Regions from separate parts of the Aeromonas sp. MR16 genome, predicted to be linked through region 2. Evidence: riboswitches for the same ligand, from Rfam matches in the RefSeq annotation. Region 2 holds a riboswitch; each other region holds the start of a gene.
What was found. A riboswitch is a leader RNA that binds a small molecule or an ion and turns the genes downstream of it on or off. The one in region 2 is predicted to bind cyclic di-GMP.
Positions count from the first base shown of each region.

Region 1 (10,925 bases), on a different contig from region 2:
GAGCATGGAGCTTAAGGAGTCGAAGCGGCTGTTATGCCTGAGCGCCTTGGCCACCCCGAGGGGGATGGAGACGGCGTAGCTCAGCAGGAAGGTCGCCAGCCCGAAGAAGGCCGTGACCGGCAGCCTGTCCTTGATGAGGCCCCACACCGGCTCGTAGTAGCGGGTCGACTCCCCCAGATCCAGCACCGCCAGCTTCTGCAGCCACTCCCAGTAGGCGATCAGCATGGGCTTGTCCAGACCGTAGAAGGCCTTGAGCTCCTCGATCTGCTCGTCGGAGAGCGCCTGGGCCCCCTTGCTGCCACTGGAGCGCCCGGTCTCGTTCTGGGAGACCTGCGCCTGCAGCATCATGCGCTCCACCGGGCCGCCCGGCACGAAACGGGTGATGCTGAAGACGAGCAGGGTGATTCCGAGAAAGGTCGGGATGATGAGCAGCATCCGACGCAGAAAATACGACAGCATGGGGAAACCTCGTCCTTGTTGCGCTTGCATGGCCGCGTCATTCCGCGCAGCGGCCTCTCCTTGCCGGCATGGGTCCTTGAATTGGCGGCAACACCAACCCCGTGCCTGTTACCGCTACTTTAGAACGAACATCTTGAATAGCCACACCTTTTTGAAGCGCTTACCGCGAAGCTTGAGAGTCTCCGTGCCGATCTGATGACCATCGGGCCCGGGTGCCTTGAAAAGGCCACGCCATCGAGCGGGGCTGCACCAGCCACATCTCATAAAAAATCCGGAGCCTGAGCTCCGGATTGGTCGTCTCTACATGGCATCAGAAAGATGCCGCTTCGCCACATCAGTAGTTGCATACCAGCTTCCAGCTGCCGTCACCCGCCTTGGGTTCGCTGCTGGTCCACCAGTTTGCCTGCCAGACGGCCTTGCCATTGGTCATACGATCGTTGCCGTTGGCGTGATCCCCGCGCGGCCAAGCCGGGTAGGCATTGTACTCCGCCGGATTGACGCTCTGGCTGCTGCAGCTCGTGCCACCGGTGCCGCCATCACCGCTGCCCAGCACCGCCTCGGCCAAGGCCGGGAAGTCGGACTTCAGGCCTATGGTCTGGCTGCCGCTGACGAGGCGTATGCCGCTCGGCACCCCCGCCGCCGGCAGGTAGTAGGTCATGGCCACTTCGACGTCAGAGCCCGGTGTCCAGGCCTTCCAGGTCGGCAGCGTCATGGCCACCTTGTGGAAGTCCTTCTCGCTCGCGATGCCGTCGGAGTTCTGGTTGCCGCCGCTCTCCACCACCTTGAGCCCCATGCCGCTCTGATCCGTGATGGTGTCAGAGGTGGAAGTGGGCATCAGGAACTCGATGCGGGTGCCGCCCGGTATGGTCTGGGTCGACTTGTTGATGAGCTTGAGGGTCGGGTTGATCGGGTAGTTGGAATCCCCCTCCTTGAAGCCCGAGAGGCTGACGCCAATGTCGAGCTGAGCGGCCGGGACCGGCAGATCGTTCTGCTTCAGGCTGGCCTTGCTCGCCTTGCTGAACTTGTCGTAGGCCAGGCTGGTGAGGGTGCTGCCCATGACATATTCGTTCTTGGCAGCGTCGAAGTCGTAGTCCCCCGCCATCTCCCAGAACATGACGCCCCCCAGGCCGCGCTTGACGATGTAGTCCAGCTTCTTGCCCATGGACTCTTCATCTTCGGTGGAGAGGAACACCTTCTTCTCTTCGTTCCACAGCCAGGGCGCCTGCGCCTTGTCGTCGTAGTAACGCACGTACTTGCCCTGGATCACGTCCGCCGGGTTGTTGGGATCCAGACCCCAGGCGGTGCCATAGCTCGGCAGTGTGGTGATGCCGAGGCTGGCCGCGTGCTCCAGGTTCTTGGCATGCCACATGGGCACGGCGCCGGCGCCGACCTCGTTGCCGTTCTTGTCCAGATCGTGCCAGATGTTGTCGATGCCGACAGCGCCGTTGCCGCAGGGGATGGTGCTGCCCCCCGTGCCCGGCTGGCAATTGCTCTGGCTCGGCAGGGCCGCCTTGCCGTTGAGACCATGGGTACCGCCGGTGACCCCTTGCCAGCCACGGGTGTAGTAAGGCACCCCTATGTTGATCTTGCCGGCCGCCAGGGCGCCACGGAAGTAGTGGGCCGACCAGGCCGCGTTCAGATAGCCGATGGCGCCGTACTGGGCCTGACTGTAGACGCCCCACTGGGCCAGTTCGGGATCTGCCTTGTTGTCGAACAGCGCGGCGTTGTGGGCCACGAAGTTGTTCCAGGCGCCGTGGAAGTCATAGGTCATCAGGTTGACGTAATCCAGATACCGGGTGACCTGGAAGTTCTCCATGCCGCGCAGCAGATAGGCCGACGCCGGCGAAGCGATGGTCAGCATGTACTTGCGGCCATCCTCGGTGCCGGCGCTGTCCAGCCGCGTACGCAGGGTCTTCATCAGCACCTCGTAGTTGGCAAACAGCTTGGCCCGGCACTGGTTGGAGAGCGGGAAGTCGTTGGGGTTGCCCGCATCCTTCATGGAGGTGGGGTACTCATAGTCCACGTCCACCCCGTCGAAGCCGTAGTGGCGGATGAAGCCCACCGCCGAGTCGGCGAAGGCGTTGATGCCGGCGGTGTTCACCGAGCAGTCACCCTTGGTGGTGGCGGTGTAGAAGCCACGGGTATCGGCCCAGCCCCCCACGGAGATCAGCGTCTTCACGTCCGGATACTGCTTCTTGTACTTCGACAGCAGGTTGAAATGACCCTGGTAGGCGAACTCGGGATCCATCTCGGCGCCCGGAATGCCCTGCCAGGTCATCTTGGTGGCGGCATCGTCCACCTTGATCAGGTGGCTCTGCTCGTCCACCCCGGCGAACGCATAGTTGATGTGGGTGATCTTGTCCCAGGGAATGTCGCTGACCAGGTAGGCGGGCAGGCCGTTCTTGCCGGTGCGCCAGGAGGTGAAGTAGCCGATGACGCGGCGGGCATGGTCATCCCCCATACACTCGCTGCCATCGGCGCGGTAGACCTGGCGCACGTCGCAGGAGAGGTTGCCACCGGTAGGCGGCAGCGCAGCCTCTTCCACCTGCACATCTACCTGGCTCGATTCACCGACCAGATTGGCCTTGTCGGTGGCCACCAGCTTGAGGCCGGTGAGGCCCTTGTTCTGCGGCGTCCAGCTCAGTTGCCAGGGGGCGCTGCTGTCTTCACCCACCTTCTGGCCATTCACAAAGAGCTCTACCTTGGCCACGTCGTTGTTGGCGTCAGTCACATTTGCCGTCACGGTGGCGGCGCGGCCCAGGGTCAGCTTGGCGCCAGCGGCCGGGCTGCTGATGCTCACCTTGGGCGCCTCTGGCGCCACCACGGCGCTGACATTGAAGCTGACGCTGGCCTCGCTCAAGACCTTGCCATCCTTGTCCAGCCCACGGGACTTGAGCTGATGGGGACCGACGCCGCTCGCCACCCAGCTGGCCGACCAGGGGGCCGCGCTGCTCAGCGCCACCTGGGTGCCATCGATCAGATACTCGACCTTGACCAGGCCGCTGCTGTTGCCACTCAGGCTCACCGCCAGGGCCACCGGGGTGCCTTCGTTGAAAGCGCTACCAACGGCGGGCGAGCTGATGGCGAGCCCAAGGGCCGGCGCGGTGCCACCGTCGCTGAAGGGTTTCCAGGCATCGGCCCAGACGGCGCCAACGCCGGGGGCATAGTGGTAGGGCGAGGCGCCGCACCAACCGGAGTAGGGGAATTCTTTGCATTCGTAGAGGTTGCCGACGTTGCTGACGACATCGCCAGCCTTGTAAGCAGTGCCAGCCTGATAGACGGGATAAGCGGCGTGCGCCCAGGCGGGCATGGCCGCGAGGGCAACCAGCATGGCAAGCCTGCTGGGCCTGAAGGTCTGTTGCATTGTTTTATCTTCCTTGTTTTGTCTTGGCTTTTAAGACCGGGCAAAGCGCAATAGCAACAGGGGAGAAGGGTCGACGACAGGCCATGGACGGGCCACATACCCTCATGTCACCCGGGGAAACCCCGCTATCTGGCCCGAAGGGGCAGATCGGAGGCTTTGCGTCCCGGCATCGCTGCCGGTTTGCCCTTTACCTGGGTTCCGTGAGGAACAGGGCGAGTATAGGAAGCAAGTTGCAGATGCTCAATCTTTGTTCTCGAAGAGAAATATGTAAACGCCAGCGGGATCACAGTATTTCCACTTTCACCAAGTGACACATTTGTCAGTTATTTCAACTTGTTAGCCAGATCAAATAAATGAAATCGGCCTCTTTTGTCTCCCAGTAATGTGCGTTGGCTCACTGGTATGAACTGCCAGAAATGTGACAATGCGCGCCCTTGGTCAACGAGCCAAGGCTATGGAAACACTGGCAAAAATAAAAAAGGAATACCCATGAAAGGAACACCTACCCTGCTGTCGCTGGCCGTGGGGCTCGCCCTTGCGTCCCCGTCTGTCTATGCCGCCGGCTTCAGTTGCCCGGCCGACAATGCCCTCACCCCCATCCCCGCCATTCAAGGCAGTGGCGACAAGAGCCCGCTGATCCCGGATGATCTGTTTGAAAGCACACAGAGCGTCTCGGTCAAGGCCGTGGTCTCCGCCCTCGGCGAGAGCCTGAACAAGGGCTTCTACCTGCAGGACCTGCAGGGGGATGGCAACCCCCAGACCTCGGACGGCATCTTCGTCTACCTGAACGACAAGAATTTCGCGACCAAATACCCGGGCATCAAGCCGGGTGCCGTGATCTGTCTGGAAGCCAAGGTCGAAGAGTATTTCAACCACACCCAGCTCAAGCCTGTCTTCGATAGCGGCAGCGCGCGTCTGCAGGTCGTGGCACAGGGCAGTGCCCCGGCCGCCACGGCGCTGCGGGTGCTGGAGGGGGAAACCCTGGCCCGGGCGCTGGAGCGCCACGAGGGGATGCGGGTGCGACTCGATGCCGATAGTGAGCTCAAAATAAGCCGCAACTTCAGCTACGACTACGCCGCCAAGCGCAATAACCTGGTGCTCTCCCACCTGGCGCCACTGATGAAGCCGACCCAGTTGCACGTGGCGGGCAGCGACGAAGCCAAGGCACTGGCACAAACCAATGCCGGTAACCGGGTGTTCCTCGAATCCGACTTCAAGGCGGCCGACGGCAAACTGCCCTGGCTGCCGGCCTGGGAGCCGGAGCAGGGTTACCTGCGCGTCGGTGATGCGCCGGTCAACCTGGAGGCCCTGGTCGGCTACAGCTACAACGAATACCGGCTGATAGTGCCAAAAGAGCAGGCCATCACCGCGGGGGATCTGTTGCGCACCGACGAGAACGATCGCCAGAGCGCCCCGGCCCGCACCGCCGGCACTGACCTGCGTATCGGCAGCTTCAACGTGCTCAACTACTTCACCAGCCACTCCAGCGTGGGCGGCGCCCTCAACGTGCTCTGCGTGGATCAGGCGGATGCGGACAGCGCCAAGGGCTGCAACCGCGGCGCCAAGGATCTGACCGACTTCCAGCAGCAGCGCACCAAGATAGTCAACGCCATCACCGAGATGGACGCAGATCTCCTCGGCCTGATGGAGATGGAGAACAATGGCTTCGACGATCACTCCGCCATCAGCGACCTGGTCGCGAGCCTGAACGCCCAGCAGAAAGACGTCAGCCAGCACTACGCCTTCGTCAGCCTGCCCAAGGCCCTGCTCGGTCAGGATCGCTTCTTCGGTGGCGACGCCATCATGGTGGCCATGATCTACCGTCCGGCCAAACTGACCCCGAGCGGCGATGCCAGCCTGATCCAGCTGCCCGAGCAGCGCTACATCACAGGTGGCGTCGCCAAGACCGCCGGCCAGCGTGACTCCCTGGTGCAGAGCTTCACAGTCACGGGTGGCAACGAGCCGCTCACCCTGGTGGTCAACCACCTGAAATCCAAGGGATCGGGTTGCTACGAGAATGGAGATGGCAAGACCGAGCCTGCGGATCTGCAGGGCAAGTGCACCGAGTTCCGGGTCAGCGCCGCCAAGGTGCTGGGGGAAGTGGTGAACAAGCTGCCGGGCCAGGTGCTGCTGGTGGGGGACTTCAACTCCTACGCCAAGGAAGACCCGATCCGGGTGCTGACCGACTATGCGCCGGCCAGCAGCGATCGCAAGATCCGCTCCGCCTCCCACACCTTCCTCGGCGAGCAGACTTACGAGCAAGTAGGCCAGGAAGTGGGCAAGAGCTATGGTCTGGTGGATCTGAACGTCAAGTTCAATCAGGCCAAGGCCATCTCCTACAGCTATGAGGCCGAACTCGGCACCCTGGACTACGCCCTCGCCAACCCGGCGCTGGCCAAGCGAGTGATCGCGGTCGCCGACTGGCACATCAACTCCTACGAGAGCAACCTGTTCGAGTACGGTCGTGGCTTCACCGGCGACATGATCAAGTCCGACAACCCGTTCAGCGCCTCGGATCACGACCCCATCATCGTCGACCTCAAGCTGCGGGAGCCAAGCAGTGGCAGCGGGGGTGGTGCCATGGGTGCCCTGCTGCTGGCCCTGTTGCCGCTGGCCTGGCGCCGCCGGCACACCTCATAACTCGCTCTGAATAACGAAAAAAGCCCGCGACAGTCGCGGGCTTTCTCATTTAGGCCATTTGATTTGTAAATGAAGAGGCGTTAGCCATGAAAAAAACAAATGCCTGAACAAACAAAAAGGCCACCGGGATAACGGTGGCCTTCAGTATTTGGTGGAGCTACGCGGGATCGAACCGCGGACCTCTTGCATGCCATGCAAGCGCTCTCCCAGCTGAGCTATAACCCCAAATTTTACTCTTTGAACAAGCGGTTCTGGCGGCCGCTTGTTTTACTGCGAAATATTGGTGGAGCTACGCGGGATCGAACCGCGGACCTCTTGCATGCCATGCAAGCGCTCTCCCAGCTGAGCTATAACCCCAAAATCTTTACTCTTTAGACAATCGGTTCTGGCGTCCGCTTGCCTCATTGCGAAATAGTGGTGGAGCTACGCGGGATCGAACCGCGGACCTCTTGCATGCCATGCAAGCGCTCTCCCAGCTGAGCTATAACCCCACAAAGGTCGGCCTGGGTGATACACACCGCACTGCCCTGGATACTGCATTGTCAATTTGGAATCTGGTGGAGCTACGCGGGATCGAACCGCGGACCTCTTGCATGCCATGCAAGCGCTCTCCCAGCTGAGCTATAACCCCTTGGATTCCAGATTGTTCGAGGAGAATTTGGTGGAGCTACGCGGGATCGAACCGCGGACCTCTTGCATGCCATGCAAGCGCTCTCCCAGCTGAGCTATAACCCCAACTCACCTCGGCGCTACCAAAGTTATCTCTGGCAACGGAGGCGCATGATAGGCATCACCCGCTTTGCTGTCAACCCAAAATTTTCGCCGGTTGGAGCGTTTAGTCAAAATTCAGACAGTTAGCTGTTTTTACCGCCAACAGCGTCGCTATGTCGCTGTTTTACGTCGCAAATCCGCTTGAGGCCAAAATGCAAAGGGCCCCCGTCAGGGAGCCCTTTGTTGTCAACGACTGGCGCTTATTCGGCGTCGATGGCGCGGGGATTAGACCAGACCGGTGACGCGAAGCGACAGACGCTTACTCGGCTGCCATACGCGCTTCGATATAGGCCAGGGCGCGGTCGATGCGCGCCAGTACCCGCTCCTTGCCCACCAGCGCCATCACGGCGTCGATGGCTGGGGATTGGCCCAGGCCGGTGACAGCGACGCGCAGCGGCATGCCGACCTTGCCCATGCCCTGCCCCAGCTCGGCGGCAGTGGCTTCAATCAGCTCGTGCAGCGCTTCGGTGGTCCAGGTCTCCAGGGCCGCCAGCTTGGCCTTGGCCAGGATCAGCGGCTCTGCGGCCACACCGCGCAGGTGCTTCTTGGCGGCGGCTTCGTCGAGCGCCTCGTACTCCTCGAACAGGTAGCGGCTCTGGGCGGCCACCTCCACCAGGGTGTTGCAGCGCTCGGCCAGCAGGGTGACAACCGCAGGCAACGCCGGGCCCTTGCTGGTGTCGATGTGCTGGGCGGCCATATGCCACTCAAGATACTTCGCCACGTGAACCGGATCCTGGGTGCGCATGTAGTGGTTGTTCAGCCACAGCAGCTTGTCGGTGTTGAAGGCGGAAGCTGACTTGGAGATGGCATCCAGGCTGAACAGCTTGATCATCTCGTCCAGGCTGAAGATCTCCTGATCGCCGTGGGACCAGCCCAGACGCACCAGGTAGTTCAGCAGGGCTTCCGGCAAGTAGCCGTCGTCGCGGTACTGCATCACGGACACGGCGCCGTGGCGCTTGGACAGCTTGGCGCCGTCGTCACCCAGGATCATGGAGACGTGGGCAAATTCCGGCACAGGCGCGTTCAGAGCCTTGTAGATGTTGATCTGGCGCGGGGTGTTGTTGATGTGGTCTTCGCCACGCACCACGTGGGTGATCTCCATGTCCCAGTCGTCCACCACCACGCAGAAGTTGTAGGTGGGGGCGCCATCGGTGCGGCGGATGATGAGATCGTCGAGCTCGGTGTTGGCGAACTCGATGCGGCCACGGACGTGGTCGTCAAACACCACAGAGCCTTCGGTCGGGTTGCGGAAGCGGATCACGTGGGGCGCATCGGCCGGGTGATTGTGGGCGGCATCGCGGCACTTGCCGTCATAACGCGGCTTCTCGCCATTGGCCATCTGGCCTTCGCGCAGGGTCTCCAGCCGCTCCTTGGAGCAGAAGCACTTGTAGGCACGGCCGTCCGCCAGCATCTCGTCGATGATGCCGTTGTAGCGATCGAAACGCTTGGTCTGGTAGTAGGGGCCCTCATCCCAGTTCAGCTCCAGCCATTCCATGCCCTCAATGATGGCGTCGATCGCCTCCTGAGTGGAACGTTCCAGATCGGTATCCTCGATACGCAGCACGAACTCACCGCCCTGGCTCTTCGCAAACAACCAGGAATAGAGTGCGGTACGGGCACCGCCGACATGCAAGAAGCCAGTCGGGCTGGGAGCAAAACGGGTTTTGACTTTCATCTTTAAGCCTTGTGTAGAGGGCCTTGGGCCAATTCGTTAAAAAAACCGTCGCATTTTAGCACTCAGAATCACGGATGGGAAAAGCATGCAACAGCAGGGGCCTAAATAGGCAAGGATCCGGCCATGCCCCCATTCTTTGAATGGGATCGCAAAACCTCCCCTCTTTTTCCGCTTTGCTGGGCAACATAGCTGGAGAAGTCTCCCGCCCTGCCGATAAATCAGTCAACTTTCTACGTTACAAGGAACGCAAGATGCAGTTTCGTTCTATCCAGAATCGCATCCTGGTGATGGCGGGGATCGCCATGACCACGGCGCTGGTCATCCTGATCCTGCTCAATCAATACTCGGGCAAACAGACCCAGCAGCTGACCATCAGCTCCAGTCGTGCCGCCCTGCAACAGGAGGCCTGGCAGAAGGTGAGCGCCAACGCCCGGGCCGAGGCTGCCACCATCACCCAGTTGTTGCAGAAGGGGCTCTCCTACACCCAGCAGATGGCCAGCGTCTTCGCCCTGCAGCAAGGGGGCAAGCTGCCACTGGATCGCCAACAGGCCACCGACCTGCTCAAGGCGCAGCTCGCACTCGAGCCCCAGCTGTATGGCGCCTTCGCAGGGTTCGAGCCCAATGGCTTCGACGGTCAGGACGCCACCTTCGCCGGCCAGACGGCGCTCGGCAGCGACAGCCAGGGGCGCTTCGTGCCCTACTTCTACCGTGACAAGGACGGCATAGGCACCGATCTGCTGCTCTCCATCGAGAAGAGCGACGCGGACGAATTCGGCAACCCGGCCAACGACTACTATGCCTGCCCGAAACGGGAGGGCCGATCCTGCCTCATCGACCCCTTCAAGGTGGACATCAACGGCCAGCAGGTGCTGGTGAGCACCATCACCACCCCCATTCTGGTGGATGGCCAGTTCAAGGGGGTCGCGGCGCTGGATCTGGCGGTGGATTCCATCAGCCGTCAGGCCCAGTCCCTCAACAGCAACATCTATGACGGCAAGGGGGAGACCCTGATCGTTAGCGCCGCCGGCGTCATCACCGGCACCAGCGGCGACGCCAGCCTGCTCGGCAGCCGCGCCGACAAGCTGCTCGGCGATGGCTGGCAGCAATACCTCAAACCCGAGGTGCAGCGCCAGGAGCTCACCGATGCGTTTCGCATCTCGGTGCCCATCGCGGTGCCGGGCATGAGCCGCAACTGGGCCATCATAGTCACCCTGCCCTACAAGGTGGTGCTGGCCGGCGCCGATCAACTGGAGGCCCAGCTCGCCGACATGAACCGGGCCGCCATGACCCAGCAGCTCATCGGTGCCCTCATCGTACTGGTGTTGGCCCTGGCCACCATGCTGGTGATCGCCCGCAGCATCACGGGCCCCATCCGCCAGATGGTGAGCCTGGTGGATGACATCGCCGACGGTGAGGGGGATCTCACCAAACGCCTCAATACCCAGTCCCAAGACGAGCTGGGGGCCCTGGCCCGCGGCATCAACCGCTTTATCGACAAGTTGCAGGTGCTGCTGGGGGATGTGCAGAAGACCGCGAGCGAGGTCCATCGCCACGCCGGTGACACCGACCGCATCGCCGGCCAGACCGACAGCAACCTGCAGCATCACCAGGCGGAGATGGAGCAGATGCTGACCGCGGTGCAAGAGATGTCCTACGTCAGCCAGGAGGTGGCGACCCACGCCAACAACACCGCCGACTCGGCCAAGCAGGCCCAGGGGGCGGCGGATCAGGGCAAGGTGCGCTTCCAGCAGGTGATCCAGTCCATGCACAGGGTCGCGGCCGAATCGGGCAAGGGCGCCGAGGTGGTAGAGGGACTGGCCCACGACAGCGAACAGATCACCAGCATACTCACCGTCATTCAGGGCATCGCCGATCAGACCAACCTGCTGGCGCTGAACGCCGCCATCGAGGCGGCCCGGGCCGGCGAGCAGGGCCGCGGCTTCGCGGTGGTGGCGGACGAGGTACGCAAGCTGGCGGGCAACACCCAGCAGGCGGTGCAGAACACCCAGGAGCTGC
Region 1 is NZ_JAKZFK010000024.1:52,944-63,868, forward strand. It holds gene MM194_RS16190 (ABC transporter permease subunit) at 1-459, opposite strand, end outside; gene MM194_RS16195 (glycosyl hydrolase family 18 protein) at 794-3,790, opposite strand; cyclic di-GMP riboswitch class I at 3,936-4,018, opposite strand; gene MM194_RS16200 (ExeM/NucH family extracellular endonuclease) at 4,313-6,463, shown strand; tRNA gene MM194_RS16205 (tRNA-Ala) at 6,613-6,688, opposite strand; tRNA gene MM194_RS16210 (tRNA-Ala) at 6,745-6,820, opposite strand; tRNA gene MM194_RS16215 (tRNA-Ala) at 6,879-6,954, opposite strand; tRNA gene MM194_RS16220 (tRNA-Ala) at 7,019-7,094, opposite strand; tRNA gene MM194_RS16225 (tRNA-Ala) at 7,123-7,198, opposite strand; gene gltX (glutamate--tRNA ligase) at 7,494-8,909, opposite strand; gene MM194_RS16235 (methyl-accepting chemotaxis protein) at 9,161-10,925, shown strand, end outside.
Region 1: linked by a shared signal. The riboswitch ahead of MM194_RS16195 (glycosyl hydrolase family 18 protein) and the one ahead of gbpA (N-acetylglucosamine-binding protein GbpA) in region 2 are both predicted to bind cyclic di-GMP.

Region 2 (10,925 bases):
TCATCGCGGGGCTGATGTTCGTGCTGATGTTCGGTAGCCGCGGCTGGTTTGGCGACTGGCTGAGCGAGCACGATATCAAGATCATCTTCGCCACCCCGGGCATCATACTGGCGACTACCTTCATCACCGTGCCCTTCGTGGTGCGTGAGCTGCTGCCACAGATGGAGGCGCGCGGACCGGAAGAGGAAGAAGCCGCCATCATGCTGGGGGCGAGCGGGCTGCAGATGTTCTGGCGGGTCACCCTGCCTGGCATTCGCTGGAGCCTGATGTATGGCCTGCTGCTCTGTACCGCCCGGGCGGTGGGGGAATTTGGCGCCGTGTCTGTGGTGTCAGGCCATATTCGCGGCCAGACCAATACCCTGCCGCTGCACATCGAGATCCTCTACAACGAGTACCAGACTGGCGCCGCCTTCGCGGTAGCCAGCCTGCTGGCCCTGTTCGGGATCTTCACCCTGCTGGGGGAAACCCTGTTAGCCCGGCTGCGTGGTCAGCCCACCAAATCTCACTGATTACACAGTTTCAACGAGGCAGCCATGAGCATTCAGGTTCAACAACTCAATAAGCATTTCAATCAGTTCGCGGCCCTTGCCGACATCAACCTCGACTTTCACGACGGCGAGTTGGTCGCGCTGCTGGGCCCGTCCGGCTGCGGCAAGACCACCCTGCTGCGGATCATCGCCGGGCTGGAGCAGGCCGACAGCGGCAGCGTCATCATCCGCGGGGAGGATGCCTCGGCGCTCCACGTGCGTGAGCGCAACGTCGGCTTCGTGTTCCAGCACTATGCCCTGTTCCGCCACATGACGGTGTTCGAGAACGTGGCGTTCGGCCTGCGGGTCAAACCGCGCAGCGAGCGCCCGGCCGAAGCCGCCATCCGCGCCCGGGTCAAGGAGCTGCTGGATCTGGTGCAGCTCAGCCACGTGGCCGAGCGTTATCCGACCCAGCTCTCCGGCGGCCAGCGTCAGCGAGTTGCCCTGGCTCGCGCCCTGGCGGTGCAGCCCAAGGTGCTGCTGCTGGACGAGCCGTTCGGTGCCCTCGATGCCCAGGTGCGCAAGGAGTTGCGCCGCTGGCTGCGGGAATTGCACGACGAGCTGCACGTCACCAGCCTGTTCGTGACCCACGATCAGGAGGAAGCGCTGGAGGTGGCGGATAGAGTCGTCTTGATGAATGCCGGTCGAGTCGAGCAGATAGGCACCCCGGCCGAGGTCTATGACCAGCCGGCCAGCTCCTTCGTGCACAGCTTCCTCGGCAGCGTGAACCTGTTCCGCGGGCGGGTGGCGGAGCAGGGGCTCGGCATCGGCGAACAGCGACTGGGTGGCTCGGCGGCATCTCACTTGGCTCAGGGCAGCGCGGCCATCGCCTATGTGCGTCCCCACGAGCTGGATATTCTGCCGGCGGAGGCGATCGGCGGCATCAGCGCCACCATCACCCGTCTGCTGCCCATGGGGCCGCGGATCCGGGTCGAGCTGCGGGGCATAGGTGACACCCAAGGGGCTCACTATGAGGTCGAATTGAGCAAAGAGGCGGCCCGTGCGCTGACGCCGGGTCAAGGGGTGCGCTTGGTGGCCAGGCAGGCCCAGCTCTATCCGGACTACCAGATCTAGGGCGCTGTGCATCCATCGAGTGAGTTCAGGCTTGAAACAGATAACAAGGCCGCGGGGTCAACCCCACGCGGCCGGTCAGCGCAGGAGGCGATGACGTGAACTTTCAGCAACTACGCATTATTCGTGAGGCGGCCCGGCGGGACTACAACCTGACCGAGGTCGCCAACGCCCTCTTTACTTCCCAGTCCGGGGTCAGCCGCCATATTCGCGAGCTGGAGGAAGAGCTTGGGCTAGAGCTGTTCATTCGCTACGGCAAGCGCCTGCTCGGCATGACGGAGCCGGGCAAAGAGCTGCTGGTGATCGCCGAGCGCATCCTGGGGGATGCCAACAACATCCGAAAGCTGGCCAGCACCTTCGCGAACCGCGACTCGGGCCGGCTGTTGGTGGCGACCACTCATACCCAGGCGCGCTACGCGTTGCCACGGGTGGTGAAGGCGTTTCGCGAGCAGTTTCCTCTGGTGCAACTGGAGCTGCGCCAGGGCAGCCCGGAGGAGATAGTGCGGTTGGTGCAGACCGGCGAGGTGGACATCGGCATCAGCAGCGAGCAGCTCGATCGCAGCGAAGGGGTGGTGGCCTTCCCCTATTACCGCTGGCACCACAACATAGTGGTGCCCGAGCAGCATCCCCTGACCGCCGAGCGGGATCTGACCCTGGCGGCGTTGGCGCACTGGCCCATCGTCACCTATCAATCGGGTCTGACCGGCCGGGCGCGGGTGGACGAGGCCTTCGCCGAGGCGGGGATAGCGCCGCAGATCCTGCTGACCGCCCAGGATTCAGACGTCATCAAGACCTATGTCGAGCTGGAGATGGGGGTCGGCATACTGGCGGACATGGCGTTCGACGCCCAGCGCGACAAGGGGCTGGTGCAGCTCGACGGTAGCCGGCTGTTTGCGCCCCACACCGCCTGGATCGGCCTCAAGCAGGGGCAGTTCCAGCACAACTTTGCCTGGCAGTTCATCCAGCTGTGCAACCCAGAGCTGGCGCTGGCGGATATTCAGGCGCGGGCCATGGGAAACGAACCGCAGCTCGATTACCAGATCTGATGCCTGCCGCGAGATGAGAAAACAGGGAGCATATGGCTCCCTGTTTGTTTGTCAGCCATCGATGGAAAGCCTGTCTCCGCTACGAGACGCCGTCGGCCTATTTGCCGGTGTGGGGCCCCAGCATGCGGTAGAGGGTGCGATCGCCCTTGATCCTGTGGTGGTACAGGGCCGCTACCACGTGCAGCATGACCAGGGTGGCCAGCGACAGGCAAGCGAGGCGGTGAACACGAAAAAAGAAGGCATTGACCTCGGGGTTGTCGATCGGATTGGCGATCGGGTAGAGCCAGAACAGGGAGTAATCCTGCTCCAGCATCAGGAAGCCGCTCAGCAGCACGACGAACATCAGCCCGTAGAGCAGGGCATGAGCCAGCTTGACCCATCCGTGATGATGGTTGGCACCATTCTCGGGCAGGGGAGCCCTCAGATGTTGCCAGCCCCAGCGCAGCAGGAAGAGTGGGGCTATCAGGGTGGCCATCGACATGTTCAGCACCGACAGAAACTGGAACAACCGGGGGTGACTGTCGATCACCAGGTGCATCAGATAGCCGGCCAGGGTGGCGTAGAGAATGACGACGGCCATCAGCCAGTGCAGCAGGCGACTCAGGGGGTCATAGTAGTGTTGCGTCATAGTGTTTGTCCGACAGGGGCGCTCGCGGTGCTCAAGGCACCGGGATCCCGGATAACAGGCACAAAAAAAGAGGCCGCTCGGGCCTCTTCTGTTCAGGAGTTGCGAGCTCAGTTCAGGGCTGTCCAGGCATCCTGCCAGTTGGTGCCCACACCGGGCTCATACTGGGTGGCCGAGCTCGTCCAGATGGTGCACCAGCCGCTGTAGGGGTAGGGCTTGCACTGATACGTCTTGCCGTTCTTGGGCTGCAACACCTTGGTGCCGGCCACATAGGACTTCAACCCCTCCGGGAAGCGGTACTGGTAGTCGCCGCCGCTGGCCGGATCCTTGAACATCAGGTCCAGGGTTTGCTGCAGGGAGGCACCGCCTGCCTTTGGCTTGCCTTCGATCACCAGCTGGTGGTGACCCGCGCTCAGGCCGCTGACCGCCATGGTGAAGCTCTGGCTGCTGTCCTTGATGTCGGCACTGGTCTGTCCCTTGGCGGCACCGCCATGGTCATACAGGGTGTTGGTGACCGCGAGATCCCCCTGGGCCGTGACGCTGAAGGCCAGGGTGACCTTGCCGTTGTCGAGCAGGTATTCGCTTTCCAGGCCGCTCACGCTGATGCTGTCGTTCACCGGAGGCTGCTGCTGCTCGAGCTGGACCTCGACCCGTTGCAGGTTGCTGCCCGCCTTAAGGTAGATGGGGTTCTGCCCGTAAACCGGGTTGAACTGGCCATCGGTGCCCTGCTGGCCGGCACGGATCTGGCTCTGCTCGGTATTGATCTTGGCGGCCAGATCGTGGGCCCAGTTGTTCTTCTGACCCTGCTCGGAGGAGCCGATGGTCAGCACCGTCTGCAGATCGGTGCGTTCGCCGTTGGCGTCGAACACCCGGGTCTTGGCCTTGTCGCCGGCCACCAGATCGGTGGAGGGGTAGATGGTCCCGCCCTGGCTCCAGGTCAGCGGCGGCTGGGTGCCACCATCGAACTGGGCATCGATCATGTTGTAGAAGCTGTTGGCGGTATCACCCACCTCCCAGACTCCCAGGATCACCTGATAGCCGGTGCGGGCCGGCAGGGTGCAGTTGTGGGTGACCTGCTTGGGTGGTTGTACCATGCCCCCGTCGATGACGCAGAAGGGGTTCAGATCGAAGGAGTCCCGGGTCAGCGGCTGGTTCGGGTTCCAATCCTGCTTGGTGAGGTAGTAACGCCAGTTGCGGGTCACGTGGTTGGCGGTGAAGCTCCAGCTGATGGCGAAGGGTCCTGCCTGCACCGGGCGCTTGGTCCAGCGATCGCTGGTCTGAACGTCGAGCTCACCGAATTGCGGGTGGCCGGCCGAGGCGATCTGACCGTCGGCGGGGCCGCCATTGGGGAAGCCGGACGGCGCCTCCAGGCTCTGGGGCTCCCACTGGACGGCGCCACACTGGCTGTTGCCGCCGGTCTTGCACAGATAGTTGCGTGCCTCCGGCTGATTGATATAGCCATGGGCGAGTACGCCGCCGCTGGCCAGCAGCGCGAGCGCCGCCGCGAGGTGATTGAGTTGAGTTTTTGCTGCCATACATTCCTCTGTTCGACAGATGTGGGCAGTCAAGTTGGCTGGGGCCTTCCCCGAAATACGGTGCTGCAACCCCGCTATCCTGGACGAGACGTCTTTAGACCGGAGGCTTTGCGTCCTGGCCTTTCAACCAGTTTGCCAAATGACTACATATAGGGTCATTGCGTCGCGTTTGACGACGCGGTGCCATCATGTCTTATTTTGATTAAATTATTAAGTGTAAATCTTTACAGCTTGATCTCGTCGGAGTAGAGCCAATACTTAACTTTCTGTTTTTAAATGGCTATTGGATGGCCCACTTTGGGCGGATGCCCCCCTTTCGCTTAATTAACATGCAAATCTAATGCATTGTTTATTGCCGGTGAGCAAGACCTCGTGAGACAGGGCCTGGTCAGGGTCGCCGGTGCTACAGACATGGATAACGGCTTTTGATAGCGTGGTGAGGCGCATCCCGGCGCCCCTTGTCCGGCCACGGCCGGGCATCATCACAAGGCAAAGCGGCTCAGCCGCCACCGATAACAAGAGGGACCTTATGACTTCCATTGCCAGGAACTACCTGAACCAGCTCAACGCCGACTATCTGCAGGTGCACAGGCGCAAGGAGGACTTGTTCTGGTCCACCTACATGGGCACCAGCGACGATCAGGCGGGTTTTACCGCCGCCGAACAGGCCTACAAGACGTTTTGTGCCAACCCGGCCCGGCTGCCGGTGCTGCGCGAGATGCAGGCTCAGGCCGAAGAGACCGAGCTCAAGCGCGGCCTGGCTGGCTGGGTAGCCTTCTTCGAATGCAACGTGATCGAGGATCCAGCCGCCGCCGCTCTGATGGACGAGCTGGTGGCCGCCGAGGCGGCGCTCTTTGCCCGCCGTCGGGAGCTCAAGCTCAGCCTGCTGGACGAGCAGGGCCAGACGGTGGTCGGCAGCCTGCCCGCCGCCAGCACGGCGCTGGCCGCCAGTGCGAGCGAGCCGGTACGTCAGAGCGCCATCGCCATGTTCCATACCCTGGAGCAGTGGGTGGTGGACAACGGCTTCCTCGAGGTGGTGGCGCTTCGCAACCGCTTCGCCCGCGCCATGGGCTATCGGGACTACTTCGAGTACAAGGTGCGCAAGAACGAGCAGATGAGCCCGGAGCAGCTGTTCGCCGTGCTCGATGATTTCATCGCCCGCACCGAGCTGCGCCTGCACCAGAGTCTGGCCGAGTTGAAAGCGGCCAAGGGGGAGGCGGCGCTCCTGCCCCACAACCTGCGCTACAGCGTCAGTGGCGACGTGACCCGCCAGCTCGATCCCTATGTGCCGTTCGCGCGCGCGCTGAAGGATTGGGTCGAGAGCTTCCGCCGGCTCGGCATCCAGTACCGAGACGCGACCCTGACCCTGGATCTGCTGACCCGGGAGGGGAAATATGAGAACGGCTTCTGCCACGGCCCTGTGCCGAGTTTCTGGCAGGAGGGTCAGTGGGTGCCCGCCGTGGTCAACTTCACCAGCCTGGCGGATCCGGCCCAGGTCGGCAGCGGCTGGAGCGGTCTCAACACCCTGTTCCACGAGGGGGGCCATGCGGCGCATTTTGCCAACGTCACCGGCAACGCGCCCTGCTTCTCCCAGGAGTTTCCGCCTACCTCCATGGCCTATGCCGAGACCCAGTCCATGTTCTGCGACAGCCTGCTGGACGATGCGGACTGGCTCAAGCGCTACGCCAGGAACGCCGCGGGGGAGGAAATTCCTGACGCACTGATCCAGGCCATGCTCGAGGCCCGCCAGCCGTTCCGGGCCTTCAACGAGCGCCAGATTGCGCTGGTGGCCTACTTCGAGCGGGATCTCTACGCCATGGACGAGGCCGAGCGCACCCCGGCCGCCGTGCTGGCGCTGGCCCGTCGGTGGGAGCGCAAGATCCTGGGGGTGGAGAGCCCCCGCCCGCTGCTGGCCATCCCGCACCTGCTCAATCAGGAATCGGCCTGTGCCTATCACGGCTACTTGCTGGCGCTGATGGCGGTGGAGCAGACCCGCGCCTACTTCCTGCGCCGGGACGGCTACCTCACCGACAACCCGCGCATAGGCCCGGATCTCGCCGCCCACTACTGGGGGCCGGGCAACGGTATGACCCATGATCAGACGCTGCAGAGCCTCACCGGCGAGGGCTTCAGCGCCGGACCCCTGGCCCGGGCGTGCAACCAGAGCGTGGCCGAAGCCTGGGCGACGGCCACAGCCTGCATGGCGGCCGCGGGCCAGCGACCCCTCGCCGGTGACGGCACCCCGCTCAATGCCAGGATCCGGGTCGTGCACGGCGCCGAGCTCATCGCCGACAACAGCGAATCCGAGGCGCGCATGCTGGCGGACTTCGAGGCCTGGATCCGCCGCCACTATGGGGCCGAGTCCGCTGTGGCAGTCTGAACCATCCTGCAAACGAAGAGCCCTGCCAGTTGGCAGGGCTCTTTCATTTTGGGGCGCTCAGATCTTCAACAGGGTGACGGGCTTGTCCTTGAGGGCCACCAGCAACTGCCTGCCCGGCAGCTTGTGACCATCGATCTGGATGCTGCTGTTGCCGAAGTTTGCCACCAGCCGGCTGCCGTCGGAGAAGCGGGTCTCCTGCACCCGCCCCGCCCCGTCCCGCCAGCGGAAGCCCACCAGCGCCTTGTCCCACAGCGCCTCGTGCAGGGGCCCGAACTGGGCATCCAGTCTGACCAGCTCAGGCAGGCGGCTGGCGAGGGTGCTGCGGCTCAGGTTGACCAGAGGAGGGGTGTTGTAGAGCAGGCCGAGCAGGGCGCGCTCCTCCCGGATGGCGGGGAACTTGAGGTTGTCCAGCAGCCAGTGGTGGCTGTTGATCACCGAATCGTGGAACACCGCTTGGTAGAGCGGCAGCCTGTCTGTCGGGTTGAACACGGTTTTGAGGTAGCGGGGCTTGAGCCGGGCGGGCTGGAAGAAGACCTGGGGCGTCTCGTCTGGCCACCATTTGCCGAGGTAGTAGGGGGACTTGGGCTGCTTGCGCATGGCGGCGTCGGTCCAGCCGAAGCCCCAGCTCTGGACGCCGTGGGCAAACATCAGCGGCTTGTTGGTGAGGGCGTTGCCGTCCTCCGAGCCCAGCACCAGCCCGAGCCGCTCCCCGACCCAGCCCATGCGGGCGTTGCGGGCGGCGACCATGGCCGCGCTGCCCTGCTGGTGGGCCGGGCTGTAGTCACTGGAGGCCATGGCGGTGCCATCGACGTCGAGGAACAGGCTGTTGATGCCGCTGGCCTTGGCCAGCTCGCTCATGCGGCTCTTGGCGTAGGGCAGGGTACAGCCGGGGTTGAGATAGACGCCCTCGCCGCCAAAGCCCGGTCTCGGCTTGCCGTCGGCCTCGACGATGGCGCAGCGCTTGCCAAGCTCCGGCGGGATCTGGGCGGTGAGCCAGCTGTCGTTGCTGCCCGGGAGGATGGCGGTGTCGTAGGAGTCATAGCTGCCCACCAGATAGCCGAGGCGCTTGGCGGCGGCGAGGGCCTGATCCTGCTGCAGGGCCGCCGTCCACTGGGGTGTGCCGAGCCAGAGTTTGCGCAGTCCCGCCTGTTGCAGCGCCTCGAGCACCGGCAGCGACAGCCCCTGGCCCCAGCGCTCCCGGGTCACCAGCTGCTCGCCGAACTGGCCCTTGACCCACTGCTGGCGCAGGGCCAGCACCTTGCCCTGGCTGACGGGGCCCTGCTGGGCCGGCAGCGGCAGCTGGCGTTCAATCAGCCGGTTGAGGCCCGCCATGATCAGCGTCTGCTGCCACGGCTGGGGACTGGGGGCCGCCAGCGCCTCGCGCTCCTCGGTGTTGAAGGTTTTGAGCCATTCCGGCTTCTGGATGAGTTTGGCCTGCAGGCCGGGCCAGTCGGTCACGTCCTGCCGGTCCAGCAGGTCATCCCCCCAGAGATAGAGGTGGCTGGCGCCGATCAGCCGACGGCCCGCCGGGATGCGGGCGAACTTGTCCGCGAGGGACTGCCAGGCTCCCTCGGCCTGCAGCCATTCCCGGTAGCGGCGCGCCCCGGCCAGCCAGTCATCCCCCACGCTCAGGCGCACTTCCAGCGGCGCGGGATTGAAGTGGTTGAACTCGTGGCTGGCGGCAAGCTGCAAGCGCCCCCCTTTGCGGCTGAAGCTGAGCTTGTTGTCGTAGGGGCTCTGCAGTATCCAGCTGTAGGTTCGTTTGCCCGCGTCCTGACTCCACAGGGGCAGCTTGAGATCATGGTGGGTATCGAGCTCGGTCAGCTCGTCTCCTATGTAGCCGAGCCAGTCGCTGTCACGCACCGAGAAGCGGCTGCCCTCACCGAACGCCATGGAGAGGTGGGTCTGGTTCTTCGGCAGGCTGTACCAACTGAGCTGGCGAGGGCCGCTGCTGATCAGGGTCAGCAGCAGGTCCTCCCCGTCCAGCCGCACCTCGACCCGGGTCTCCTGGGCCGGCCACTGCCAGCTGGCCTGTTGTTCATCCTGTTGCAGCCGATCGACCTGGCGGGCGCTCTGTCCCGCGCTGACCTGCACCCCGTTGACCGAGATGGCCAGGGTGTCGGGGTCGATGAGATAGCTCAGGGTCTCGCCTTGCAATTGAAGCGGGGCGGCCAGCGTCTGCGGTAGCCACAGCAGGGCGGGGAGCAAGAGCAAGAACAGGCGCAGTGGTCGCATGAGGCGGGATCCTGGAGGAGGGCAAAGTGGGCATCTTCGCCGATCCTGATGGTGAGCGCCAGCCGCAGAAATCGGCTATATAACTGTTTCCATTATCAATTGATGGGGCCGGGGTGGAGGGGCTCAATCCCCTTCGTGAGGCTGGCTTCAGATATGTTTCTCTGGATATATTGAGTATTGATGGCGATCCCATATCATGGCGCTCGCTCGCCACCAGAGAGTGGCGACATTCAGATGATTTGCTAACAATAAAGCCCTGAAGGCTTGTCGAGGGATGGAATGAAAGCCGTATTGTTGTGTTTGCTGGGGCTGTGGCCCGCCTTAAGTTTTGCGACCCTGTCTGCGGACATGGTGGTGGTCAAGAAGTCGACCTATAGCCTGACCCTGATGAAGGATGGCAAGGAGGTCAAACGCTACTGGATCGCCCTGGGCCCGGCCCCCATGGGACACAAGCAGCGGGAAGGGGATCAGCGTACGCCGGAAGGGCGCTACACCCTCGACTACAAGAAGACCAACTCCGGTTATTACAAGGCCATCCACATCAACTACCCGAACCTGGACGACATCAAGTCGGCCAACGAGAAGGGAGTCAATCCGGGTGGCATGATCATGATCCATGGTCAGCGTAACGACATCGGCAACCGCCGTCTGCAGCCGTCCAACTGGACCAATGGCTGCATCGCCATGCTGAACCACGATCTGGATGAGGTGTGGAGCGCCATCGAACCCGGCACCCCCATCGTCATCGAACCCTGATCCTCGAGATCCCCTGCTCAGGCCCGTCCCCGCATCGCCATGCAGGGGCGGGCCTGTCATCTCCCCTTGCTGTCATTGCGTGAATCGCCTGACGACGGCATGGCATCTGGCCAGGTGCTGTGTTAGGTTTTTCCGTTCTCGTTGACAGGACAAGGATGACCTCATGACTTTGCAAACTCGCCCCCAGCAAGCCGGGGTCGAGAGTACGGGCGCGCTCTGGTGGCGTGCCTCCCTCGATATTCTCCCGCTCTCCGTCTCGGTGATCCCCTGGGGGATCCTGTGTGGTGCCCTGGCGCTGCAGGTGGGCTTGAGCCCTCTCCAGGCCCAGCTGATGTCGCTGCTGGTCTATGCCGGCGCGGCCCAGCTCTCGGCCACCACCCTGTTCGGCGCGGGTACGCCGCTGTTGCCCATCATCGGCTCCACCTTCGTTATCACCTCCCAGCACCTGCTGTACGGCTTCACCTTCCGCCGCGATGTCTTGCCGCTCTCCCTGCGCTGGCGCGCGAGCCTGGCCTTCTTCCTGACCGACGAGATGTTCGCGGTGGCGCTCAAAGACAGGGAGCGCAGCGGCGCCTTCAATCCCGCCTACGCGCTGATCGCGGGCTTCGTGTTCTATCTGTTCTGGAATCTTGCGACCCTGCTCGGCATCGCCGCCGGCCAGTACATCGAGGGGCTGGATCACATGGGGCTGGACTTTGCCATCGCGGCGACCTTCATCGCCATGACGATCCCGGCGATGAAGAACCTGCC
Region 2 is NZ_JAKZFK010000052.1:238-11,162, reverse strand. It holds gene cysW (sulfate ABC transporter permease subunit CysW) at 1-509, shown strand, start outside; gene MM194_RS21340 (sulfate ABC transporter ATP-binding protein) at 534-1,601, shown strand; gene cbl (HTH-type transcriptional regulator Cbl) at 1,697-2,644, shown strand; gene MM194_RS21330 (cytochrome b/b6 domain-containing protein) at 2,742-3,272, opposite strand; gene gbpA (N-acetylglucosamine-binding protein GbpA) at 3,380-4,804, opposite strand; cyclic di-GMP riboswitch class I at 4,866-4,951, opposite strand; gene MM194_RS21320 (M3 family metallopeptidase) at 5,334-7,184, shown strand; gene MM194_RS21315 (glycoside hydrolase) at 7,242-9,419, opposite strand; gene MM194_RS21310 (L,D-transpeptidase family protein) at 9,699-10,175, shown strand; gene MM194_RS21305 (AzlC family ABC transporter permease) at 10,339-10,925, shown strand, end outside.

Region 3 (8,078 bases), on a different contig from region 2:
TAAAGCCAACAAAATTAGCGCGAATCACTGCTGTAACGGGCGTCCGTTGACGGTGTAACTGAGCGTCTCGCCCGGCTCTGAAATAGCCTGCTGACCCAACGTCCTCCCGGCGCAGATCACGCTGGCGCGGTACGGATCGCTCGCCGTCGGCACATTGACGTGGAACTTGTTCATCAGGTTGACACTTTGGCGGTGATTGGCCAGCCGGAACTGCAAGGTACCGTCGCGAGTCTCCACCTGCAGCTGGCAGTCCCCCGTCGTCATGCGAGCGGCATCATCCCCATAGCTGAAGCCATAGGCGCCGTGCAACGCCGAGTAGATGTAGCTCGGCAACTGGCCCTGGGGATCGTAATAGCCCACCAGCGTCGTCACCGGCACCCCGAACGCCTGCGGCTTGCGCGGAACCCGCAGATCCACCACAGGCCCCTCATTCCAGCGGCTACCGTCCGAGGTGTAGCTCTTCTTGAAGCCACGGGAGACGGTGATCTGCTGCCCATTGATGAAGAGCACGCTGTTGTAGCTGGCCCCGTGATCCAGGGTCAGGATGCGGCCCGCATTGGCGGCCGAGGCGGGGGGCGGCTGGATATTGCGGGTCCAGTTGCCATCCCACATGGCCACCCTGACCAGGTCATACTCCGCCAGCAAAGCCGCCAGTTTCGTCTCATCGAGGCTGTTCATCGGGGCGTTGACCTGCTCGAGCACTTCTACCCTGTGTTCATAGGGCTTCATGGCGGCGGTGGCGGCATCCCATTTGCTGAACCCCGTTGGCGAATTGGCATCGAACACCGCCTTGCTCTCGAGGAAACGCTGGATGATGGCGGCCGAGTTGGGGGTGTAGAGGGTGAAGCGGTTGAAGCCGGAAAGAGGGGCCCCCCCCGCCATGGCGTCGAAACCGAACGGCCGACCGTCGAAGGGCGCCTGGCACTGGCCATCGAGACAAGCACTCTGGCCGTTGCGGCTGGCGCCAAAATTGGGGATGAAGCGGTTCTTGTCCCCATCCCAACCCCAGCTCGAATTGGCCGCCTCGGCGCTGCGATGCACCGAGCCGGCGAAGCCCCCCACATAGTGGCCGAGGCCATAGTTGTGACCCACCTCGTGACTGAACTCGTTGCCAAGGGAACTGTCGAGGGTGACGATGCCACCCCCGCCCGAGCCACCGTGCACCTGAACCCCGTTGGCGTACTTGCCGCGGCTGTTGTGGGCCGCCAGCTGGGCCACCACATAGGGGTGGCTGCTCTCCCCCTCGCCGGCGGTGCTGTTGATGCCGTAGTTTGCGTTGTCGATGCCCAGAGAGATGAGCTCCTTGCCGATGCGCTGGCGCATGGTGCCCTCGTGCCAGCCCCCCTGGCCGGGATCGAAATCGGTGAGCAGGGTGCCATCCGGCAGCATCACCTCGGCCAAGGACAGAGGCTCGTACTGGCTGACGATCAACCGGCTGGTGGGCACCGTCTGGAAATACTCGCGGTGCGCCTCGGGATCCCCGGCAAAAGCGAACTGGTTGCGGGGGGAGGTCAGCATGCCGATGTCGATGGTGTGGATCAGCAGCTCGCTCGGAGCACCGATCTGCAAGTCCGTCAGCTCACCGCTGAGCCCGCCCTGGCTGAGTTGCAGGCTGATACCTGGCTGGATCCAGTCGGCGGGCAGCACTGCGCTCCAGGCATCGACTGCATAGCGGATGCCGTTGTTCTCAAGCTCCCCGTCCCGGATCCACTGGCCGCCCACAAACTTGAACTGCAGGGTCTGGCCACGGGAGAGCGTCACCTGACGGCCGCTGTAATAAAGGGTCGAGTTGTAACCGGCGTTGGAGACCAAGCGCACCATCTTGCCCTCCAACGCGGCGCCGCCCGGCAGATGGATATCCCTGACCCAGCGTCCATCGGCGGTCTGGATGGTCACCAGGGCATGGGGCTGCAAGCGGCTCAGCAGGAAGGCACCGGCGGGGTCACTCAGCTTTGCCAGCTCGCTGCTGCTGTTGATGAGGCCACTGCTGCCCGGCCCCGGCGTGAAGTCGACCCCCTCCTCCGGCGAGCCGTCGAGGTAATAGGCCGTCTTCGGCAACTGCTCAGGCGGTGCCAGGGCCAGGGTGCCGAGCGTTTGCCCCGCACCATCTCGCGCCGTCACCATCATCGGCACAGCGCTCTCGGCTTGCAAGGGCCTGACCAGAAGCAGGCTCTTGCGCTGGGCCGTGAGCCTTGGCTGGCTGTCTCCCTCGGCGACATGGGCCGGCAGGATCTGGCTCTGGGCAAACTGCACCTGCGCCGCCAGCGTGCCTTGCAGATCGTTGGTCGGTGGCTGGGTATTGAAGGGCAAGGAAGTGGGGGCCTGAACGACGGCCAGCAAGGGGCCACTCGCCAAGGCGGCCATGATCAGACTAGCTAACTGTGTTTTTTTCATTGTTATGGTTCTCATTTTTAGGGGCATGTCCACATGCCCTGTTGCAGGAATCATTACAAAATGGACGTCGGAGGCTCGGTCCTACACCAAGCACCCGGCCTGAGAATCGGTTCTGGTTGTCGCGCTGCGGCATGGCCGCAGGCTGAAACAGGAGTGGAAAAAGGAATGGGGCGCCAGGGCCCCATTCCATGGGGGACGGGTAATCAGTTACAGCTGGCAGTACCCTGATCCAGCCAGACATCGTGCTTGCCCGGCTCGTTGCCTTTGGTCCAGTACTTGGCTTTCCATTTGCGGCCATTGTGGGTACTGATGTCTCCCCCGTTGTAGGCCACACCGGCATTCCAGCCGAGCTGCACCTGGCTCACCAGCCGCCACTGATCGGCGCTCTGGCTTGGCTCGTTGCCCTGGGTCCAGTACTTCGCTTGCCATACCAGCTGGTTGTGGCTCACGTTGGTATCGGCGTTGTAGACGGTGCTGGCGTTCCAGGCCGGGGTATTGGCCGCTTCCGGATCGGTGACACTGCATTCACCGCCGCCACTTGCCGGGGTGACGGTGAGCCGGGTCTGACCCTCGGCATCCAAGGCGCCATCGGTCACGGTGACCGTCAGGTCATAATCCGTGTTGACCGTCACGCTCGGGGCCGTGACCACCAGGGTCGCACTGTTCTGGCCGCTGGCACTGAGGCCGGCCGGCACTGTCCACTGGTAGCTGAGTGCATCACCATTGGGGTCGGTGGCACTGGCGGTAATGCTTGTCTGCTTGCCCGCCTGCACAGAGGCTGGCGCAGACACTGTCACCACGGGGGGCAGGTTAGGAGGAGGCGCCTGGTGGGTCACCGCCACCCGATCCGAACCATCGAGTCCCTGTTCGTCGGTGACGGTCAGCTCGAACGCCAACTGAGTATCCTGAGAGACGGTCCCGAGGTTCACTCTGGCCTGCACCTTGTCGGCATCGCTCAGCGTCACCTGTGGGCCGACGACCTGGCGCCATTGGTAGCGCAAGGCACCGTTCTCCGGATCCCGGGAGGCGGCGCCATCGAGCACCAGCTCGGCCGGGCCCGTGGTGCTCATGTCGCCACCGGCGTTGGCCAGGGGCGGCAGATTGACCGCAGGTGGCGGCAGCTCTGGTTCGTCATTGCGCTCGCTCACCCCCGCATCACCAGCCGCGATCCTGGCCTCTATGGTCTGGTGCATGGTGCGCCACTGGTAACCGAAGAAGACCCCCTCAAACCGCCCTCCCGTCATGATGTTGCTCATCCGATAAGGCTCGTCTCCCGTGTGTGCCAACCCCAGGTTGTGGCCCAGCTCGTGGCTCAGGGTCAACGACTGCCCATGGACGGTGAGGTTGCCAGGGCAAGCGTATCGATAGCCCGCGCGCGGCGCACCATCTGTGGCCCCCAAACCGACAGAGAGACCATTCCCCTGGTAGCTGCATGTCTTGCTGTCATCCTTGTAGCCGCGCAGCACATAGATGTTGGAGAAGACCCGATCCGCGTTCGGGATCCAGCCCTCCTGTAGCGGCGCCGTTAGCTCCACAGCACTGGGTTCGTAGGCCTGACCATCGCCATTCTTGTCCCATTCGTGCACCAGCACGCCGTTGTCCACCCAGCTGAGGCGGATGTTGTAGGGGGCAAAACGTCGGCTCATGTCCGCCATGATGATGGCACCATCGTCCCACAGGTGACTCTGGCGCTCGCCGGGGAAGGCGATGTAGCTGTAGGAGACGCTGACCTCCTTGGGGCTGGTAACAAACAATCGCACTTGATCCACCAGACGATCATCGGCCAGGATCTCGAGGGTAGTCTCACCCTCTGCCAGCCCCTGTAGCACCAGCCGATCCTGGGTCGCTCCCGGTACCAGTTGCAGACTGACCAGTTCGGGGTTGGCGATGCGATAACTCAGGGCCACCGGCTGCGGACCCGGCACCTTGCCGATCAACAGGGCCTCTTGCTCCCCCCGGCTGCTGAGCAGCTTCTGCTTCAGGGCAGAGTTGAAACCGGGATCGAAGGCCAGCCGGTTGGCAGGATCGGGCAGCACCAAAGCATAGGGGTTTGCCTCGCGCGATTGCTGCCCCTCGGCCATCAACCAGAGTTCCCCCTCCTCGTTGGCACGAAAACCCTGTTCGAACTGGCCGGTCAGATAGGTCAGGATGAACTCGTAGTCCCGATCGGCCCGCAGCTTGATGGGGGCGGTCGGGGTCAACTGCTTGCCTGATACGAGCAAGACGCTACCTTCGTAGGCTGGCTCGCCGCTCTCGATGTCGGTGAGGCGCAGGCTGAACTGACGGTTGTTGCCGCCCCAGATCCCCTCCTGCACCTTGAAGGTCGTGATCTCCAGCTCGTCCCCACTCAGGGGGTGCTCGGTTGAGGCGATACGGATCGTTCGGCTCAGGCTCTGGCCGGGGATAAAACGCAGAAGACCGGTGGTTGTGGGGCTCTCCTGCCAGAGGCTACCCAGCTTGTTGAGCTCACTCGGCACGGCCACGGCGGGATCATAGACGGTGACGGGCAATGAGAAGGTTGTGGTGCTTGCGCCAACCTTCTGATAGCCCCCCATCTCGGGCAGGCCGTTATCCCGCACCTCGTATTTTGCCAGATAGCTGCCGACCTGCTGGGTGTTCACGCCGCTAAGCTGCTTGATGCGGCCGCTGAGATCCCCATCGTTCTCGTCCCAGGCCGTCATCTGGGGGGCGAAGGTCGCCCCAAGCGGCAGTTGCAAGACGAAGCCGTCGACCCAGGCCGCCTGGCTGTAAAGGCGTGGCTTGGTCTGATCCTTGCGCCACTCCCCGGTGATGGCGTTCTGCTGGGCCAGAGCCTGCGGCACCCACCCTGCCGCCAGCAGGGCGAGCATGCCCCCCTGCATCGCCAGATTTACCTTGTTTTTTTTCATCTGCATCGCGTTATTTCCCTATTTTTTGCGCCTGCCCGGGTGGCAGGCTCGTTGTTGTTATTGCGTTGACATGAGCACAGAGTTCAACCCCCTCCTCCTGCTGCTACTGGCGGCGATCTCCTTGACCGGCGGGGCGTGAGCGGACGGGTTGAGCTCGGTGATGGCGAGCCGGGTTTCACCCCAGCCGAGGCGGGGTCTGCCAGGAGTGGCGGCATAAAGGGGAGACAAACAGAGCGCCAACCAAAGAGGTCGGCAGCGCGGGGGATGGACTTTGCATGGCGAGTAATCCTTTTTCGTTATTAGTCAATACGATAAGGACAAGGCAACCAGTAGATGAGGCAGGATCTTCCCTTGGCAGAAGATCGATACGACCTGTGGCGGCCCCGCTGTCCTAGATCATGGATCCTTAGACCGGAAGCTTTGCGTCCCGGCTTTTCAACCGGTTTGCCCTTATACACAAATTAATCAGTAGTGCGCCGCGATTATTCTCTATCGGCGCAGTCACTGCAAATTACTGAACGGGAGCTTAACTATGTGTTATATCAACAAATGCCATACAGGCAGGGTTAAGCTCGGTGTTAGACCGGATATCAACCGTCAAAATCACTATTTGGACGGTATTTTTAAGATGAAAATATTTTTTCATCTTAATGAAAAAATGATTAATTGAGTCAACAAGATTCACGCTGATGGCCATGGCTGGCGGTTTATCCGCCCCGAGCTGAGGTCAGCCCGCAAAGCGCCACAGGAGAAAGGAATGGGGCCCAGGCCCCATTCCTGATGGCAATCAGTTGCAGCTGGCAGCCCCCTGATCGGCCCAGACCGATGCCTTGCCGGGCTCATCGCCCTTGGTCCAGTACTGGGCCTTCCACTTGCGTCCGTTGTGGTTGGTGAGATCCCCGGCGTTGTAGGCCACAGTGGCATTCCAGCCGAGCTGCACCTGGCTCACCAGCTTCCACTGATCGGCGCTCTGGCTTGGCTCGTTGCCCTGGGTCCAGTACTTGGCCTGCCACACCAACTGCTTGTGGCTCACCTTGTCATTGGTGTTGTAGACGGTGCCGGCACTCCAGGCCGGCCAGTTGGCTGCATCGGGATCGGTTGCCTCGCAGCCGCCACCTGTACTCGCTGGCTTGACGGTCAGGCGGGTGCCAGCGCTGGCGTCCAGTGCCCCGTCGGTGACCACCAGGGTCAAGTCATAGGTGGTATCGCTAGTCACGCTCGGGCCTGTGACCACCAGGGTCGCACTGTTCTGACCGGTGGCGGTGAGACCCGCTGGCAGGCTCCACTGGTAGCTCAGCACATCACCGTTCGGATCGGAGGCGGTGGCCTTGATGGTCACCTGCTTGCCGGATTCGACGCTGACGGAGGCCGGCACTGTCACCACGGGTGGCAGGTTCGGCTGCGGCGCCTTGTTGGTCACCACCACCTGATCCTTGGCCACGAGGTTGTGGTCGTCGGTGACGGTCAGCTCGAACACCAGGTTGATGTCGGCACTGACGGCATCCAGCACCACACGGGCCTTCGCCTGAGTAGCATCGAGCAGGGAAGCCTGCGGGCCCGAAACCTGCTTCCAGCTATAGCTCAGCACACCGTTCTCGGGGTCATGGGAGGCACTGCCATTGAGGGTCACCTCGGCCGGGCCGGTGACGCTCAGATCGCTACCGGCATTGGCCACCGGCGGCTTGTTGACCGGTGGCGTGGTGCCGCCGTCCCCATTGCCGAGCCCCTCGTGCATGGCGTTGAGGATGTCGCCGTTGTCCGCATCGATCTCCCAGGCGAACAGGCCGCCGAGCTGGTTGGCCAGCACGTACTGCCCCTTGGCCTTGACCGAGCGATCGTTGTCGAAGCTGATGAGCTCGCCGGTGCTGGCCTTGAAGACGTAGGGAGCCTCGGCCACCTCGTCATACCCCTGCTCCCAGCCGGCGCCCATGCGGTTGTTGACGATGTCGCGGTAATCCACCACGCCATTCTCCCAGGTGCCCTTGACGGGGCCGGTGGCGGTGCCGGTGAAGGGATTACCGGCCTGGTAGCCGTTGACCCCGGTCCAGCCACGGCCATACATGGCCGCACCGACCACTATCTTGCCCGGCGTCACCCCCTGACCGAGCAGCGCCTTGACACCCTTGTCGGTGGTGTACTTGGTGGCGGGATCCCAGCTCGATGCAAACAGGTTGGTCTGGTGAGCCAGGTTCTTCAGATCGAAGGCGCCACTGAAGTCGTAACTCATCAGGAAGATGTGATCCATGTACTGCTGGGCCGCTTGATAGTCCACCTTGGCAATCTTGTCACCACCGGCGCTGATGGCCGAGGTGAGCTCGTACTGGCGACCGGTCTCGGCTTCCAGCTCATCGAGCATGACGCGCAGCTCTTTCATCAACGCCACATAGGTGGCGCCATCGTTCGGGCCGCCCAGGTTGGGGTTGGCACCCTGTCCGCCCGGGAACTCCCAGTCGATGTCCACCCCATCGAAGAACTTCCAGGTCTGCAGGTACTCCTTCATGGAGGCGACGAAGGTGTCGCGCTTGGCCTTGTCACTGAAGAAATAGAAGGGGTCGGACAGTGTCCAGCCCCCCACGGAGGGGAGGATCTTGAGGTCGGGGTTGGCCTTCTTGAGGGCCATCAGGTTGCCGAAGTTGCCCTTGTAGGGCTCATCGAAGGCGGTGAGATTACCCTGCCCCATCTGGACGGCGGCCCAGGGATCGTGGATGGAGACCTTGAAGTCCTCGCGACCGGCACAGGAGCGCTGCAGCGCCTCGAAGCTGCCGGAGATCTCCTTGAGGCTATCGTTGATGCCGT
Region 3 is NZ_JAKZFK010000013.1:314-8,391, forward strand. It holds gene MM194_RS11435 (M66 family metalloprotease) at 25-2,400, opposite strand; gene MM194_RS11440 (carbohydrate-binding protein) at 2,598-5,288, opposite strand; cyclic di-GMP riboswitch class I at 5,656-5,741, opposite strand; gene MM194_RS11445 (glycosyl hydrolase family 18 protein) at 6,070-8,078, opposite strand, start outside.
Region 3: linked by a shared signal. The riboswitch ahead of MM194_RS11440 (carbohydrate-binding protein) and the one ahead of gbpA (N-acetylglucosamine-binding protein GbpA) in region 2 are both predicted to bind cyclic di-GMP.